3 regions of the Pseudoalteromonas sp. Ld19 genome follow, and region 3 is predicted to be linked to each of the others. Evidence: predicted binding sites of a transcription regulator. Region 3 holds the regulator's gene; each other region holds the start of a gene.
The links. Region 3 encodes sigma-54, which starts transcription at its own class of promoters, with help from an activator protein. Its sites were predicted from a motif close to GTTGGCACGNNNNTNGNNT; they were not measured.

Region 1 (5,550 bases), on a different contig from region 3:
ATTGCAATGGTGTTTGGTCGCCTCGAAATATTTACTCTACTGGTACTATTTACACCAACGTTTTGGCGTGGGTAAAAAAGTCAGTAAATACATCATTGGGAAAGGGATATGCCAGCAAATTTAGAAAAGCTAAAGCATATAGGTGTAGGCAGCTTAGTCGACCTAGAAATATTAACACCTACAAGTAGTAAGCGTGTTAAAACTGAATTAGTTGGTTTGCTTGATGATAAGTTTATTATTTTAAATTACCCCAATTCTAAACGATTGCTTGCAGCCAGTGATTATTTGCGTGACGGTGTGATGGTGGTAGTAAGAGCGTTGATAGAAGGTAGTGGTGGGCAAGTTATAGCATTTCGTCAACAAGTTATGTCGGTTACTTCTCATCCTGCTCGGCTGGTTTTTATTAATTTTCCTAAACACGTGCAGTTATTTGATCTGCGTTCACAAGCACGTATCCCTACTTTCTTGCCAGCTAAACTTAAGTTAAGTGACGAAAGAGTGCTTGATGGAGTGATCAAAGACGTTTCATTAACTGGCGTTATGTTTGATATCAAAAGCGATCAAGCGCTTGAAAATATAAAAGATATGCAATGCACTGTTATGCTCGATAGCAGTGGTAAAAACTTTGCAGGTGAAGTGTGCAGCGTTAAAGGCTATTCGGCGGGCGCTAAGTGCGGTATTAAGTTATTAGCCAGCGAAGACGAAATGAGAACTTTCATGAGAGAGCACTTTATTGATCCCTCAATACTTAACTCTGAACTTGATGAAAGCTAAGTTTCGCTATTATGCAACAAACTAGTGATTTATTATTTTTTTGCAGAAAAATTATTTAACCATCACCAAATAAAATAATAAACCATATAAAACAATAATTTAAATTTCAAAAAATCCTTCCAATTGTATTTATAAAAAAAAGTTCAGCTAAGGTTTAGCTAAATTTCAATGTTAAATCATCTTTTAAGTATCTAAATTTATAAACTGTAGTATTTTGAATCTTTTTAACCTCATGTTTTTAAAGATTTTTTTGTTTTAGCTTGAAACTCTGTTGCCAAAAAGCAACAAAAAATCTTGAACAATTTGCTTTTCTCACTCCTAAAGTTAGTCAACTAATTGAAAATAAATAACTTTTAAAAGTTGGCATCTAAGTTGTAATAGTCTGGGTGTACTAAACAAAACGTGATTTAAAGTGAACTACTTAATCGCATAAACATAACTTTGAAGGATACATATTATGAAACGCATTAATAAAACTTTAGCACTTATCGCATTAGCATCTTCTTCAGCTGCATTTGCAGCAACTGATTTCGATACGTTAGATGCTGATGGTAGTGGGGCCATTAGCCAAGCTGAGGCATCAGTAGATGCAAAATTAATGAGCATGTTCTCTGAACTTGATACAGACCAAAATGGTGAGTTATCAAAAGAAGAATTTTCAAAAGCATAAGCTTAACGCTACGGGGTGGCATAAGCGCCCTGACATTACTCAAAAATTTTAAGGATACACGTTATGAAAACATTAAATAAAGCACTAGCACTTATGGCAATAGCCTCTTCTTCAGCCGCGTTTGCAGCAACCGACTTTAATACATTAGATGTGGATGGCAGTGGCACAATTAGTCAATCTGAGGCATCGGTAGATGCAAAGCTAATGAGCATGTTCTCAGAGCTTGATACTGACCAAAATGGTGAGTTATCAAAAGAAGAATTTTCTAAAGCTTAATTAAAGGCATTGATCCTGAGTTGCCAAAGACAACCTAAGTAGGCAAGGGAGCTTACGAAAGAGGATAACAAGGAAGTGAAAAATTACGGTTTAAGTTCGAGATCTCATTTTTTTGATAGAACATTTAATATGAAGGATTAAGTTATGAAACATTTAAATAAAGCGTTGGCACTTATGGCTATAGCGTCTTCTTCAGTTGCATTTGCAGCATCAGACTTTAATAGCCTTGATATAGATGGTAGCGGCACGATTAGCCCAAGCGAAGCGGCAGTTGATACTGATTTAATGGCTGAATTTGTTGAGCTAGATACCGATGGTAGTGGTGAGCTTTCCAAAGAAGAGTTCGCTAATTACTAACTCACCTTTTTAAATTAAACATTTTTCACAATTAGGGATCTTTGAAAAGGACTTCCCATCTTATTAGGAATATTATTATGAAAACATTAAACACAGCACTTGCAGTTTTGGTTCTAGCATCTTCGTCAGTGGCATATGCGGCAGTAGATTTTGCCTCTTTTGATGGTAATGGCGATGGCGTAATTAGTATGGAAGAAGCAAAAGTAAATCCTCAACTTGTGAAAATCTTTGATGATTTAGATGCTGACGGAAATGGTGAGATTTCTAAAGAAGAGTTTTCTAAAGTACAATAAAGAGCCACTGAAAACTCTTAATTGATATATAAAAGCAGCTAACCAGCTGCTTTTTCTTCGATGATAATAGGGCCTGTTGACCTTTGTAGGTTAAAATGTGTTCAATCTAGGGGCGATTTAATCGCGACGTAAGGTTTGTAACCTAGTGGGCTAAGTAAAAACCGAGCAACAAAGAGTAAATTGCCCCTAGGCAGAACCCAAGGGCAGCGCATGTTTGGCATTTATGCTGCGTTATCGCCTATTTATGGGGAATAACCACACTACATAGGCTCTGCCTTGCTTAAATACCAAACACACTGCTGCAAATTTAACCTCGAAAGATCAACAGCCCCTAGGGCCGTTGACCACATTCTATTAAAAGTTGTAATCGAAACGCAGTGAGAATTTACGTGGGCTGCCGTACCGGTACTGGTTATAAAAACCAATTTGATTGTAGTAAGTTTTATCAAACAGGTTATCTATATTAGCGCTAATGGCTATTTGATCATTGAGCTGATAACTGGCCATTAAACTGGCTACTCCATAAGCTGACTGCTCCACTTCAACATTACCAAGTACTGGGTTTTTAACGTCATCATAACTGCGGCTCTGCCAGCGGTAGCCACCACCGATTTTAACACCTTTTAAATAACTACTTAGTCTATAGCTAGTGAAAAGCTTGTATTGATCTTTAGGGTTAGTGGTATTGAGCGGTTTTGTATCGTGGGTTTCGCCTTTACTATGAGTGTAGCCAACATAAAGATCCCAATTATCAGTTAAGCTCCCGTTGAGTTCAAATTCATAACCTTCTGTTACTGTGCCATCTATAGGTCGATAGATAGCCTGCATGGTCTCAGGAATACTCTCACCTGTGTATACACCTAAGTTATCTTGCTGGATTTCAAATGCTGACAAAGAGATATCAACGCGATCAGCAATTAATGACGCTTTAATACCTATTTCATAGTTTTTGCCTTTAATTGGTTCAAGGTAATCACCGTTGTCATCTACTCGACTTTGTGGAGTGAATATATCGGTATAGTTGGCATAAAGTGCCCAGCTATCAGTTAGCGAGTAAGTGGCACCTAAATAATTTGTGAGTTCGTTATTTAATTTAAAGTCGTGCTCACTACCAAAATTATCTTGATTGGTTTGCCAGCGATTTAAGCGGCTCCCTAAAATGAATGCAAGCTGATTCGTTATATTAAGCTGGGAAGCAAAGTAGAGCGCATCTTGTTTGGTTGTGCCATATGAACCATAAGCCGGATTTTGCTGCCAAATTGGTTTAGGGTAGTCGTAATTTGGGGCTGTAAAATCTCCAATAACACCGGCGCTTTGTTGTGCTGGGAAATACGGTGTAGAGAACGTTTGCTTTTGACTATTCCAGCCAAAGACTAATTGATGTGCTTGATTAAGCCAATCAAAGTGACCCGTAAGCTCTAGTTCATAAGTTCGCTGAATACGCTTTGCATCAATATAGTTAAGCGAACCGGGCGTCATGCCTATATTTGTTTTTGGATCAGGGTGACCCTTCGCCCACATAACATCATAATGTAAGTCATTATTACCATAAACGTAACTAGCGCTTAGCTGCCAATCATTATTGAAATGGTGTTCTAAGCTAATAAAGCTATTTAATGCCTCGGTTTGTGACGATGCCCAGCTTGCTGCTGTAGATGTTTCTCGATCGTAATATGTACGACTACCGTCACTATAAAAAATCGGCAAACCACCTGACATTGTTCCTTGTGGATCCGTTGTTTGATGATCAATTGCAATCGTAAATAAGGTGCTATCGGTGAAGTCTGCTTCTACAATACCGTACACAGTATTACGACTTTGACTAAATCGATCTTGATATGACTCTTGCTCTTGATACGCAACAACTGCACGAGCACGAACACTCTCAGTGTTATTTATGCTACCGGAGATATCAACAACTCCTCTATATTGTTGCCAAGAACCAATAGAGGCGCTTACTTTTAATTGGTTGTTAACAGTAGGGCGTTTACGAATTAGGTTAATTGCGGCAGATGGGTTGCCCGCACCCAGCATTAAACCCGTTGCACCACGGACGACTTCAATTCGTTCGTAAATAGCGGTATCAGTTAAATTGTCACCATAGTTAAAACGGGTGTCATAAGTTGTAGCAATACCATCGTATAAAATACTGGTAACACTAATTCCTCGAGCAGAAATCGAAAACTTACCGTTATCCGCTTCTCTTGCATTGATGCCAGTAACACTGGTAATTGCTTCGATAGCGCTATTGAGCTGTTGATCAGCCATTAATTGACTCGTGATGGCAATAACAGATTGTGGGGTTTGCAGATGAGATAGGTCAAGGCCTGTTGCAGAGCTCATTGAGTTCGTTTTATAGCCACTATTTTTTTCACCAACAACAGTGAGCTTTTCAATGTCTTTTTTAGTTTCGGCGTTTGCGTTTGGTGAAATTCCAGCAAGAAGAATACTAATAACACTACAATAGATAAGAGAAAGAGGTTTATTTAAAACAGGGCGTATCATTTTGAAAAAATCCATTTGTATTAAGAATAATGTGAAATTAACTTTTCACATAATGAAATACGTATTGAACTAAACCTTAAATATTTAAGTGGACTAACAATAACGATAAAAAGTGCTGTAATGGTGCTTCTATACAGAATAACTAATACAGCATTAATACCAATGTGCAATATTACTTAATCAATTTTAGGGATTAAATCTGACACTAACAGCGTTAAAAATTCTGATATAGAACAACTGAATAACGAATTTTTCCCTTGTTATCGACACGATTTTCTTGCCTCAAAATAGAACGCTTAATTAAGCAGATTGGTATAAGTTCTAATTTTCTCGAATTCATATCAATCAGTATAAAAACCGTAAATAATTTAACGGATCAAAGCAAATACTAACATCGTGAAAATTTTATTTAGCTAGTTAGATTGCGATTATCTTATTGTTAAATAGCTCCCGCACTTATACCGATTGGCATTATTTGTTGGCCATCAAAAAGCTTAGTGCAATTTGTATCGTTGATGTTTGATTATCAAACAACGTGAGGGTAATAGATTTAAGCTTGCAAGTAAATGCTTTTGAGATTGATTCGTATTTGTTTTTGTGGTTTTCTATACATAAACTATGTATAGAAAACAAAGGAGGTTTTTTATAAAAAGATTGCGCTAACCTGAAACAGTT
Region 2 (5,550 bases), on a different contig from region 3:
ACCCTTGTAATTGTACGCTCAACATCATAATTATTTAAACGTTGACCAAATTGGTGCGTGATCTGACGGTTTTTCAATGCCGCGTAGTTCGTAATCAATTCCAGTTTCAATACAACGAGCTGACAAGTCGTTAGTTGCAAGCACCACATCAATGCGCAAACCTCGGTTATCTACAAATCCTTTTGAACGATAATCAAACCACGAATATTGATCGCTTGTATCAGGGTTTTGCTCTCTAAAAGTGTCTTTAAAGCCCCAGTTAAGTAATGTAGCAAGCCACTCACGCTCCACGGGTTGAAAAGAACATTTACCCGTTTTTAACCAACGTTTTGCGTTTACATCGCCAATCCCAATATCTAAATCGGTTGGAGATATATTGATATCGCCCATAACGATAACATCTTGAGCGGGTGTATGGTTTGCTTCAAGGTGAGTCATTAAATCTTTATAAAACTGACGTTTATAAGGGAATTTAGTTTCATGATTAATATTGTCGCCTTGTGGGAAATAGCCATTCATTACGATTAAATCACGACCGTTTTCTTGCTCCACGGTAACGCTGATCATACGTTTTTGTGATTCTTCAGTATCTGTAGCAAAACCTTTTAAGACTGATTTTGGTTCTTTTTTGCATAACATAGCTACGCCGTAATGTGCTTTTTGACCATGGTAATACACGTGATACCCCATGTTTTGCACATCTTCTAACGGGAACGCTTCATCATGAACTTTAATTTCTTGTAAGCCAATCACGTCTGGTTGATGTTTATCAATAATAGCTTGTAACTGGTGAAGACGAGCACGCAGACCATTGATGTTAAAAGAAATCACTTTCATTGGATTTGCCTTAAAATTAGTTCGATTTAATACACCAAATTGTATCAGTAAATACGCTTACATAAAATGACTGAAATGAGAAAATAGCTGCGCAAATGTTGTACAAATGGTGTTTAAAGTTTAAACATTGTTAATGTTCTATTAATTTGTAAAATAAATAAAAAATTCAATTGATATGTGGATTGTTGGTTATATAATGCGCGAAATTATTTAGCAACCACGTTCAAATAGGAACTCTCATGAAAACACAATTAATTCTAGCTGCAGCACTTTTAGTATCAACAACTGTTTCTGCACAAAGTAATTCGTATTTTAGTAAAGACAATAAAATTGAATCTAAATTATGTGTACTAAGTGCAAATGAGGGTTTTACAGCTGCTCGTAAAGTAGCGGCTCAGCATGGTGTATTTTTATCGCGCTTTTCATCAAGCATCTTGTGTAATGGTGAAGATATTCGCGATATCGCCAAAAAAGAAACAGCCAGTAAAGTAACTAAAGCTAAGGTTGAAGTATTTGCTAAAGATGCTCAACAAGAAACACAATTATGCCTTACAGCTTTAAAACAAGGGCTAGCACCAGTTCGTCAAAAGTTAGGTAATGTAGACTCGTTAAAATGTAATGGGCAAACAGTCACTGAATTTGTTAAGCGTTATCAAAACGCCGCTATTTAATCGCTAAAGACTTAAAAAGAGCTCGGTATTTTTACCGAGCTTTTTTTTGTAAAAATTACAAGATTTACTGAAAAGTCTGCAGAAATGATGTGATAAAATAGCTCCTCTCGAAGATGCATTGAATTCATATCATTGATTTAATTGCGCTTTTAATTTTGGCATTAGACTTGTATTAATTAGACTGACATTTATTAATTACAAGGATACGTCTTATGAAAAAGTTAACATTAGCAGCAACAATTTTAGCATCATTGAGCCTAGCAGCTTGTTCTTCACATCAAGGTCTTGATAAAATAGACAGCGATTTTGCAAGTCTGGACAATGACAGCGATGGTTATATTTCAAAAGTCGAAGCAGATGACGATAACATCTGGGAACATTTTTCAAATATTGATACCAATATGGACAATGAAATCAGCCGTAAAGAGTTTAGCACTTACATGCAACTAAATGCCGGTAAAGTTGCGACTGATAGTGATGTGAGCGAGTCGGCATTTAAAGCCGATATTGCTAAATTTGATAAAATTGAAAGTAGTTTTGCAAGTTTAGATAATGACGAAAATGGTTATATCTCAATCGTCGAAGGTAATGACGATGATATTTCAAATCATTTTGGTTATATGGACAAAGATAAAGATAAACGCGTTAGTAAAAGCGAGTTTGTCGGTTATATTGAAAAGTACGGCAGCGCCGTAGCTGAAGATGACGCACTTGAGTCACTTAAACGCAGCTAATTTTTGCTGTTAGATTAATCAAGTTAGAAGCCAGTGATTTTCACTGGCTTTTTTGTGTCTTTAATTTAACTATTTGATAGATATATTTTCCTAGTTTGGTGTTGTTCTGTCATAATAGATGGCTGTGTATTTTTATTTGTTAAGAGTGTGTATGGCGGGTCGGCGAATTAGTGATGAGCAATTAGTTGAGATCATTGAAGCGGCGATTTTTGTTGCAGATAAACCGGTGAGTAAGCGTCATCTTAAAGACGTTGTATTAATGGATTTAGCTGTATCTATGGCGCAAATAAATAATGCAATTGATACAATACAAATACATTTTCAAACTCGTGGTATTCGCTTAGTTGAAGTGGGCAGTGGGTATCGTTTTCAGGCATGCAATAGTCTAAGTCCTTGGCTAAACAACCTGTGGCAGGAACGTGCGCCTAAATACTCACGTGCTTTGCTAGAAACATTATCGCTTATTGCATACAGGCAGCCTATTACACGCGGCGAAATTGAGCAGGTAAGAGGTGTTACTACGGGTTCGAATATTATTAAAACCTTACTCGAAAGAGAATGGGTTAAAGTGGTAGGGCATAAAGAAGTTCCGGGTAAGCCGGCTTTATATGCAACTACTAAACAATTTTTAGATTATTTTTCGTTAACTGGGCTTGAGAATTTACCAGCGTTGCCAACAGAGCAGCAAAGTAAGATTAACCAGTTATTAAGTGATCCTTCTGTGAGAGAACCATCCGAATGAGTATACAAGGTGAAAAGTTACAAAAAGTCCTAGCCCGTGCAGGGGTAGGCTCACGCCGTGAAATGGAAAAATACATTGATGCAAACCGCGTTAGTGTAAATGGTAAAGTCGCAAAGTTAGGCGACCGTGTTGAAGAGGCCGATTTAATTCGCGTTGATGGGCACACAGTAAAAATTGAAGAAAAAGCAGATAGGATTTGCCGTGTTATTATGTATAACAAACCAGAAGGTGAGTTAAGCACACGCAAAGATCCTGAAGGTCGCCGTACTGTATTTGACCGACTTCCTCGCATTGATGGCGATCGTTGGATTGCAGTTGGCCGACTTGATGTTAATACGTCCGGTTTAATGCTGTTTACGAATGATGGCGAGCTTGCAAACCGTTTAATGCACCCAAGCTACGAAGTTGAGCGTGAATACTCAGCGCGTGTGTTTGGCGAGGTAACAAACGAAACCCTGAAAAATTTAATGCGTGGTGTTGAGTTAGAAGATGGACCTGCCAAGTTTACTAGCGTAAAGCCTATGGGTGGCGAAGGTGTAAACCGTTGGTTTAACGTAACGTTAAACGAAGGTCGTAACCGCGAAGTTCGTCGTTTATGGCAATCACAGGATGCTGAAGTATCTCGTCTGATTCGTATTCGTTACGGAAAGTTAGAGCTAGACAAGCGCGTACCACAAGGTGGCTGGATAGAGTATGACTTAGAAACAGTTAACTATTTACGTAAAACGGTTAAATTAGGCCGTGAAACGCAAACCAAACTTTCAGTTATGCCAGAAAAGCGCAAAGATAAACGCGCTAAAATCAACCAAATTCGTAAAGCAGTTAAAAAACACAATCAGCGTGTTAAGCCGACTAAACGTAAGTAACCTGAACTCTGGATAATAAATCTATCTCTAGCAGCTATTTTCAGCGCTAACTGCGTTGAATTTACTTGCAATAGGCCAGCTATTGACGCGTAAATTCGCCTTGTTTTCACTGAAAATCTTTGGCTAGAGAAAATAAATTTAAATATCACCATGATTCAATATGTTAGTAAATCTCTTAACCAGAGTTCAGGTTAAATAATCAATTAGTTATTTATTTAACACAAAAAAGCCGCTAATTACGGCTTTTTTAATGTGTTTTTAAATAACACAGGTCTTAGGCTGAGTTATTTTTTTACCTGAGCATCTAACGATTCGCCATTCACTTCACTAGAATCGTCACTCATTAGATATAAATAGGTAGGCATTAAATCCTCTGGTGTAGCAAGCGCGTCTCTATCTTCACCAGGATATGCAGCAGCTCGCATAGAAGTACGCGTAGCACCTGGGTTAATACAGTTTACGCGTATGTTTGTTTTACCGACTTCGCAAGCCCACGTTTGCATCATACCTTCCACTGCAAACTTTGAGATGGCATAAGGGCCCCAAAATTCACGGCCTTTACGGCCAACACCTGATGATGTGAATACGATTGATGCACTTTCAGATTTACGAAGCACAGGAAACAAGGCTTTAGTGATCATCGCTTGTGCAGTCACGTTTACTTTCATTATGTTTTCGAACGTAGATGAGCAAAAATGTTCAAGTGGGCCGAGCGATCCTAAAATGCCCGCATTGTTGAGCAGCCCATCAAGGCGACCAAATTGAGATTCAATTGTTGCTGCAAGGTCACGGTAGTTTTGTTTTGTAGCGCCTTTTAAATCCATAGGCACAATTGCTGGCTTAGGATAACCCGCATTAACAATTTCATCGTAAACACATTCAAGTTTATTAGTTGTTTTCCCTAATAAAATAACAGTCGCGCCGTATTTCGCATAGGTAATTGCCGCGACGCGTCCAATGCCATCACCGGCGCCTGTGATCAAAATAACTTTGTCTTTAAGTGCATTTTCAGTTGCTTGATATGTGTGCATAAAAGTACCAATCTATATAATTTTTTTAATTTTAACATAGCAAAACGTGAAGTAATCGAATTTATTGTAAAATTAGGTGGCGAAAATAGAAACTTTACGTTAAGTTTAACTGGTCTAATGTCTCATTAATAATCTGATTACATTGTTTTAACCTAATACACTGATAAAAAACACTATAAAAATAAAATATGTGCGGAGCCAATAATATGAAAAAAATGCTACTTTCACTCTCGGTTACGGCTGCTTTAGCAGGATGTGGCGGTGGAGAAACGCTAAAAGATGTTAAAAATGATACAGCCCCTGTTATTCCTACAGCTACGGTAAAGTTTGATCCTGCTAAAGGAGTTATTTCTGTACCAAATGATTTATTAATGAGTGGTACCCGAGATGGTACCCTTAATATCCCAGATGAGCTTAACTCAGCGGGTGTGTCTATCACTCGTGCAGAATATGCAAATCCACAATTTGCAATAGGTGCACTCGATGGTTGGTCTACGCAAGTTCCTTTTAAGATAGATTTAACGTTTCCACCTTCAATAAGCTTAGACGAAGTATCAGCGGGTACACCAGGCTCAGTTCGTATTTTTGAAGTGATTATGGGTGCAAGTTTAACCGATGAGGAATGTGGTCAAGCCCCAGCGGGGGCGGCATGTAAGCTTATTGGTGAAC
Region 3 (5,550 bases):
TCACGGTCTTGAATGTCCATTGCGCTAACAACGTCTTTATAAACGGTGTCTGGCAGGCTACGGAGTACTTCACCTAAGTCATCGTGGCCCATATCTTCAGTTGCGGCCGCAATATGCTTAGGTTCCATTTGGGCAATAATACCTAAACGAACATCTTCAGATAATTCTTCAAGTACATCACCTTGTACATCAGGGTCAACTAATTGCCAAAGGAGTCGGCGAATTTTATGCGGCGATGATTCTAATAATAATGCAGTATCACAAGGAGCTGTTTTTGCTAACATGCGCCTAACTTGAACAAATTGACCACTGTTAAGCGACTGAGTCACTTGTTTTAGTTGTTGTAGTGGATAGTCTTGTTCAAAAGCTTCGGGCATTGGCATCCTTAATTAATTTTAATACTACTTTGGTAGGAGAGGTTAACTAACCTGAACTCTGGATAATAAATCTATCTCAAGCAGCTATTTTCAGCGCTAACTGCGTTGAATTTACTTGCAATAGGCCCGCTATTGACGCGTAAATTCGCCTTATTTTCACTGAAAATCTCTGGCTAGAGAAAATAAATCTAAATATCACCTGATTCAATACGTTAGTAAATCTCTTAACCAGAGTTCAGGTTAACTAATTTAATTTTACTTTTTAAATATTTATTACTGACTATTCTTGTTCGTTAAATCGCTGTGATATTAGTTGGCCAACGGCGCCCAAGGCTTGCTCTGCATCAGGGCCTTCACATACTACCTTAACTTCTTTACCTTGGCTGCTTTCAAGTAGCATTAATGCGAGTACGCTATCACCCGCCGCTTCTTTTTCATCTTGGAACAAGGTTATCGAAGCGTCAAACTTTACGGCCAATTGAGCTAATACAGTTGCAGCTCTAGCATGTAGCCCTAATTTGTTTTGTATTAAAAAGGTATCTTCTAAGCGCATACGTTACCCTACCTAAGCTGAACTGATTATTATTTTATGTGAGAATTATTTCTCTTGCTCTCGGTGGCGAATTTTTACATTGGGGTGTGTCATCGCAAAGCTTTCACCAATTGTTTGTGCTAAATACACTGAGCGATGTTGCCCACCAGTACAGCCAATAGCAATCGTTAGGTAACTGCGGTTATTTCGTTCTAAATGGGGTAACCATGTTTGTACAAAAGTTTGAATTTGCCATGTGAACTTTTGCACTATGCTATGACTCGCTAAATAATCTTTAACAGGTTGATCTAACCCATTTAACGGTTTTAACTCAGGCTCCCAGTGCGGATTTGGCAAAAAGCGTGCATCAAATACATAATCTGCTTCTTTAGGGATACCGTGTTTAAAACCAAACGACTCAAACGTGACAATAAGCTGCTTGTCTTTTTTTCCTAATATTTTTTCACGAATAGATTCAGCAAGTTGATGAACACTTAAGTCACTTGTGTCAATCATATAATCTGCTCGATTGGTCAGTACATCAAGTAATTCTTTTTCTTTTTTGATTGCTAAATCAAGCGGCAGCGAGTCAACCGATAGGGGATGTAAGCGGCGAGTTTCAGAGAAACGTTTTATCAGTGTTTGATCTTCGCTGTCTAAATAAAATAAAGTAGGCTTTGCAAAACCGGGTAAGTATTCAAGAATATCATTAAACTGTTCTTGTTCCTTAGGAAGGTTTCGTACATCAATGCTCACTGCGATTTTATCGTAGTTATCAGAAACGCTGCGTACTAAAGAAGGTAAAAGATTTAACGGAATGTTATCTACGCAATAATAACCTAAATCTTCAACAACGCGTAAAGCAACCGACTTACCAGAACCTGATCGGCCACTTATGATAATTAGCTCCATTTATCACCCTTTATATTAATTACGATTGCTTAACAATAACTTGATACAGTTCGGTATCCGTTTTTGCACTGCGCAATTGCTTACAAAATTCTTTGTCGTTAAGTTTATCAGCAATGGTTGCCAGAGTCTTTAAGTGCTGCTGGTTATCACCATCTGGTACGATGAGTGCAACAAAAATATCAACGGGACGATTATCAATTGCATCAAAGCTAATAGGTGTTTCACTAACGAGTACTAAGGCTAAGGGCTCTTGTGCACCGCTCATGCGCCCGTGAGGGATCGCTATGCCTCTACCTATACCAGTACTGCCTAGCTTTTCTCTACTTAGTAAAGCGCTAAGAATATCTTGTTGAGAAAGGTACGGAAGCTTATCGTGAGCAAGTTCGCTGATAAACTCTAAAATTCTTTTTTTGCTATTAAAAAGGACCGCAGCTTTGCTGCAGTCCTGGCATATAAGTGAGCTTAATTTCATCATATTAGTGTCGAGCAAGCTTCTCTTTGTGTTTAATTACTTGGCGATCGAGCTTATCAATCAACGAATCGATGGCAGCGTACATGTCTTGATGCTCAGTTGAGGCAAATAACTCAGCACCACTTACATGTATTGTTGCTTCTGCTTTTTGGCTTAGTTTTTCTACATCAAGAATGACATGAACATTATTAATATGATCAGAGTGTCTTTCTAGCTTCGCAAATTTGGTATTTATATAGTCTCTTAGTGAATCAGTTAATTCTACGTGACGACCAGTTAAGTTTAGTTGCATAAGCATTACCCTCTTTGTTTGCGTCTTAAATCAGACTTTTTCGCTGATTTGACGGTGGAATAGCCAGAGATTCGCGATATTTTGCGATTGTACGTCTCGCTACTTTAATTCCTTGCTCAGCCAATATATCCGCTATTTTGCTATCACTCAATGGTTTTGCTGAGTTTTCTGCAGCGATTAATTTTCTGATAAGTGCACGTATTGCTGTAGATGAGCATTCACCGCCATTTTCGGTACTTACATGACTTGAGAAAAAGTATTTAAGCTCAAATATCCCCCGAGGTGTATGCATATACTTTTGAGTGGTTACACGCGAAATAGTTGATTCGTGCATTTCCACCATTTCAGCAACATCATTTAAAACCATAGGTTTCATGGCCTCAGGACCATGTTCAAAAAAGCCTTGCTGCTGCTTAACAATACAGTTAGTTACTTTTAATAATGTATCGTTTCTACTTTCTAAGCTTTTAATAAACCATTTAGCTTCTTGTAAATGCGAGCGTATAAACTGGCTATCACCGCTTGATTTAACAGTGCGAGACATCGCAGCATATTGGCTGTTTACGCGAATTTTTGGCATGCTATCTGGATTTAGTTCAACAACCCAGCGGCCTTTAATTTTTTTCACTGACACATCAGGAATTACATACTCAGACTCTTCCCTAACAATAGTATCTGCAGGCTTTGGGTTTAGCGTATGGATGAGTGTCATTACTTCTTTAAGCTCTTCTTCTTTGAGCTTCGTTTTTTTCATTAATGTACGATAGTCGCGAGCTGCTAATAAGTCTATGTGCTCGGTTAAAATCATTTTTGTTTCATTAATATAGGGTGTTTCTTTATCAAACTGATTAAGCTGAATGCACAAACACTCTTGTAAACTACGCGCTGCTATACCGACCGGATCAAATAATTGAATGCGTTTTAAAACAGCTTCTATTTCATCAAGTTCAACTTCATTATCATCTTCGTTTTCTTGGTTGAAGCTTTCGAGAATCTCTTCACAACTTAGTGTTAAAATGCCTGAATCATCTACGGCTTCCACAATAGCAATCGCAATCGCTTCATCAGTAGGGCTAAATGGCGTTAGTTGAAGTTGCCACATTAAATACTCGTGGAGCGTTTCCGTTGATGCACCTTGGTATATAGACTCGTCTTCAGGCATTGGACCTGATGAAGAGGCTGGAGCTGCACTCATGTACTCGTCCCAGCTAACATCCATCGCCATGTCGTCACTTACCGTATCTTTAGCAAGTGCTTCGCCGCTGTCTTGTTCGTATTCGCTTGGAGCATCGTCGGCAGATGCGCTAACAGTTATATCATCGGTGTCTGATTTTTGTTCATTTTTACCTGCAGCGTCTTCAGAATAGTCTTGCTCCTCAACCTCTAAAAGTGGGTTGCTGTCGAGCGCTTCTTGTATTTCTTGCTGGAGATCCAATGTACTGAGTTGCAACAAACGAATAGCTTGTTGCAATTGTGGAGTCATTGTAAGTTGCTGGCCCATGCGCAGCTGTAGTGATTGCCTCATGTATCTCTAACAATCCTTTTATGTTGTTATAATTAATACTAGCAGATGCTTAAAGACATGGCGTAAATGTTACAGCCTAAATTGCTCGCCTAAGTAAACATCGCGTACTGTTTTGTCATTTAATACGTGTTCTGGAGTACCTGATGCAATCAGCTCCCCATGAGAAACAATGTAGGCTTTTTCGCAAACATCAAGGGTTTCTCTTACGTTATGATCGGTAATTAACACACCAATCCCACGATTTTTAAGATGTTCTATGATTTTTTTTATATCAAGTACAGAGATTGGGTCAACGCCCGCAAACGGTTCATCTAATAATATAAACTTGGGATCAGCCGCTAATGCGCGGGCTATCTCTACGCGGCGACGTTCACCACCCGATAACGCCATACCTTGGCTGTCACGGATATGTTGAATATTAAATTCGTCTAATAAATTATTTAGCGTATCTTCTCTTTGCTGCTTCTTAAGCTCTTTACGTGTTTCTAAAATTGCCATTAAGTTTTGATAAACAGTTAGCTTTCTAAAAATTGAAGACTCTTGTGGTAAGTAGCCTATGCCTAATCTAGCACGACTGTGCATAGGTAAAAGAGTAATATCGTTATCGTCGATAGATATTTTTCCTTTATCGCTAGGTACTAAGCCCACAATCATATAAAACGTGGTGGTTTTACCTGCGCCATTTGGGCCAAGTAAGCCAACAATACTGCCAGCTTTAACTTCAAGGCCGACGTTTTTTACAACTTCACGGCCTTTATAGCTTTTGGCTAATAGTTCTGCTTTTAATGTGCTCATGGTTGGCCTTTGTCGCTTGTTTTACTTTTTTTAGCTTCAATAGGCACTAAAATTGTGTGAACGCGATCCGTTGAATTTTCATCTTTTTCAGCGCTAATTAATTGCTGTTCTATATCGTAAGTAATACTTTTTGCATTTATTTTTTGCCCCGCTTGCGATACTTGTGCATTACCAACAAGCGTTAAAAAACGCTTAGATACATCGTAACGCACTTCATCAGCACTGGCGCTCATAGTCGTGCCGTCGGGTTGTTTTTCTTCAAAATGTGCCGGACTGCCTGTGGCAATTAATAGCTGCTTATTATCACCGAGCTCTTCGCGTTTGTGTACTTCTAAACGGTCGGCGGTAATACGGCGATTTCCATGAATAATTTCAACGTTTTTCTCGAAAATACCCACATTGGCTTTTAATTGGCCTTCTTGTTTATCGGCACTTATTGAGATTTGGTTGGCAGCCGGTTGAGTCGACTGCTCTGCTGCATTACTGTTAAATGCTAATAAAAACGTTGGGATAATAAGTATTTTTGAAAATTTATTGGTCATAATATATGGTTCGCGTATGGTTAATAAGTTTTATCACTTCGGTTTTTAGATCGGCTTCTAGGCCTTTACCAGTGATCTTTAAATTAGGTCCAGTTACAACTAC

Region 1: ACJJVZ_RS03565 (EF-hand domain-containing protein) is a predicted target of sigma-54. The motif match lies at 1,134-1,152, and genes of this name have one in related genera.
Region 2: ACJJVZ_RS10580 (EF-hand domain-containing protein) is a predicted target of sigma-54. The motif match lies at 1,663-1,681, and genes of this name have one in related genera.

What each region holds. Positions count from the first base shown of each region.
Region 1 is NZ_JBISHA010000015.1:13,604-19,153, reverse strand. It holds gene ACJJVZ_RS03575 (TrkH family potassium uptake protein) at 1-75, shown strand, start outside; gene ACJJVZ_RS03570 (flagellar brake protein) at 109-774, shown strand; gene ACJJVZ_RS03565 (EF-hand domain-containing protein) at 1,232-1,444, shown strand; gene ACJJVZ_RS03560 (EF-hand domain-containing protein) at 1,508-1,720, shown strand; gene ACJJVZ_RS03555 (calmodulin) at 1,865-2,077, shown strand; gene ACJJVZ_RS03550 (calmodulin) at 2,155-2,370, shown strand; gene ACJJVZ_RS03545 (TonB-dependent siderophore receptor) at 2,725-4,875, opposite strand; gene trkA (Trk system potassium transporter TrkA) at 5,519-5,550, opposite strand, start outside.
Region 2 is NZ_JBISHA010000019.1:163,211-168,760, forward strand. It holds gene ACJJVZ_RS10565 (energy-coupling factor ABC transporter permease) at 1-25, opposite strand, end outside; gene xthA (exodeoxyribonuclease III) at 31-837, opposite strand; gene ACJJVZ_RS10575 (exonuclease III) at 1,077-1,508, shown strand; gene ACJJVZ_RS10580 (EF-hand domain-containing protein) at 1,721-2,242, shown strand; gene scpB (SMC-Scp complex subunit ScpB) at 2,394-2,984, shown strand; gene rluB (23S rRNA pseudouridine(2605) synthase RluB) at 2,981-3,850, shown strand; gene ACJJVZ_RS10595 (YciK family oxidoreductase) at 4,135-4,881, opposite strand; gene ACJJVZ_RS10600 (VolA/Pla-1 family phospholipase) at 5,088-5,550, shown strand, end outside.
Region 3 is NZ_JBISHA010000017.1:255,904-261,453, forward strand. It holds gene mgtE (magnesium transporter) at 1-377, opposite strand, end outside; gene ACJJVZ_RS06305 (HPr family phosphocarrier protein) at 658-930, opposite strand; gene rapZ (RNase adapter RapZ) at 976-1,821, opposite strand; gene ptsN (PTS IIA-like nitrogen regulatory protein PtsN) at 1,841-2,293, opposite strand; gene hpf (ribosome hibernation promoting factor) at 2,298-2,585, opposite strand; gene ACJJVZ_RS06325 (RNA polymerase factor sigma-54) at 2,611-4,110, opposite strand; gene lptB (LPS export ABC transporter ATP-binding protein) at 4,180-4,905, opposite strand; gene lptA (lipopolysaccharide transport periplasmic protein LptA) at 4,902-5,447, opposite strand; gene lptC (LPS export ABC transporter periplasmic protein LptC) at 5,437-5,550, opposite strand, start outside.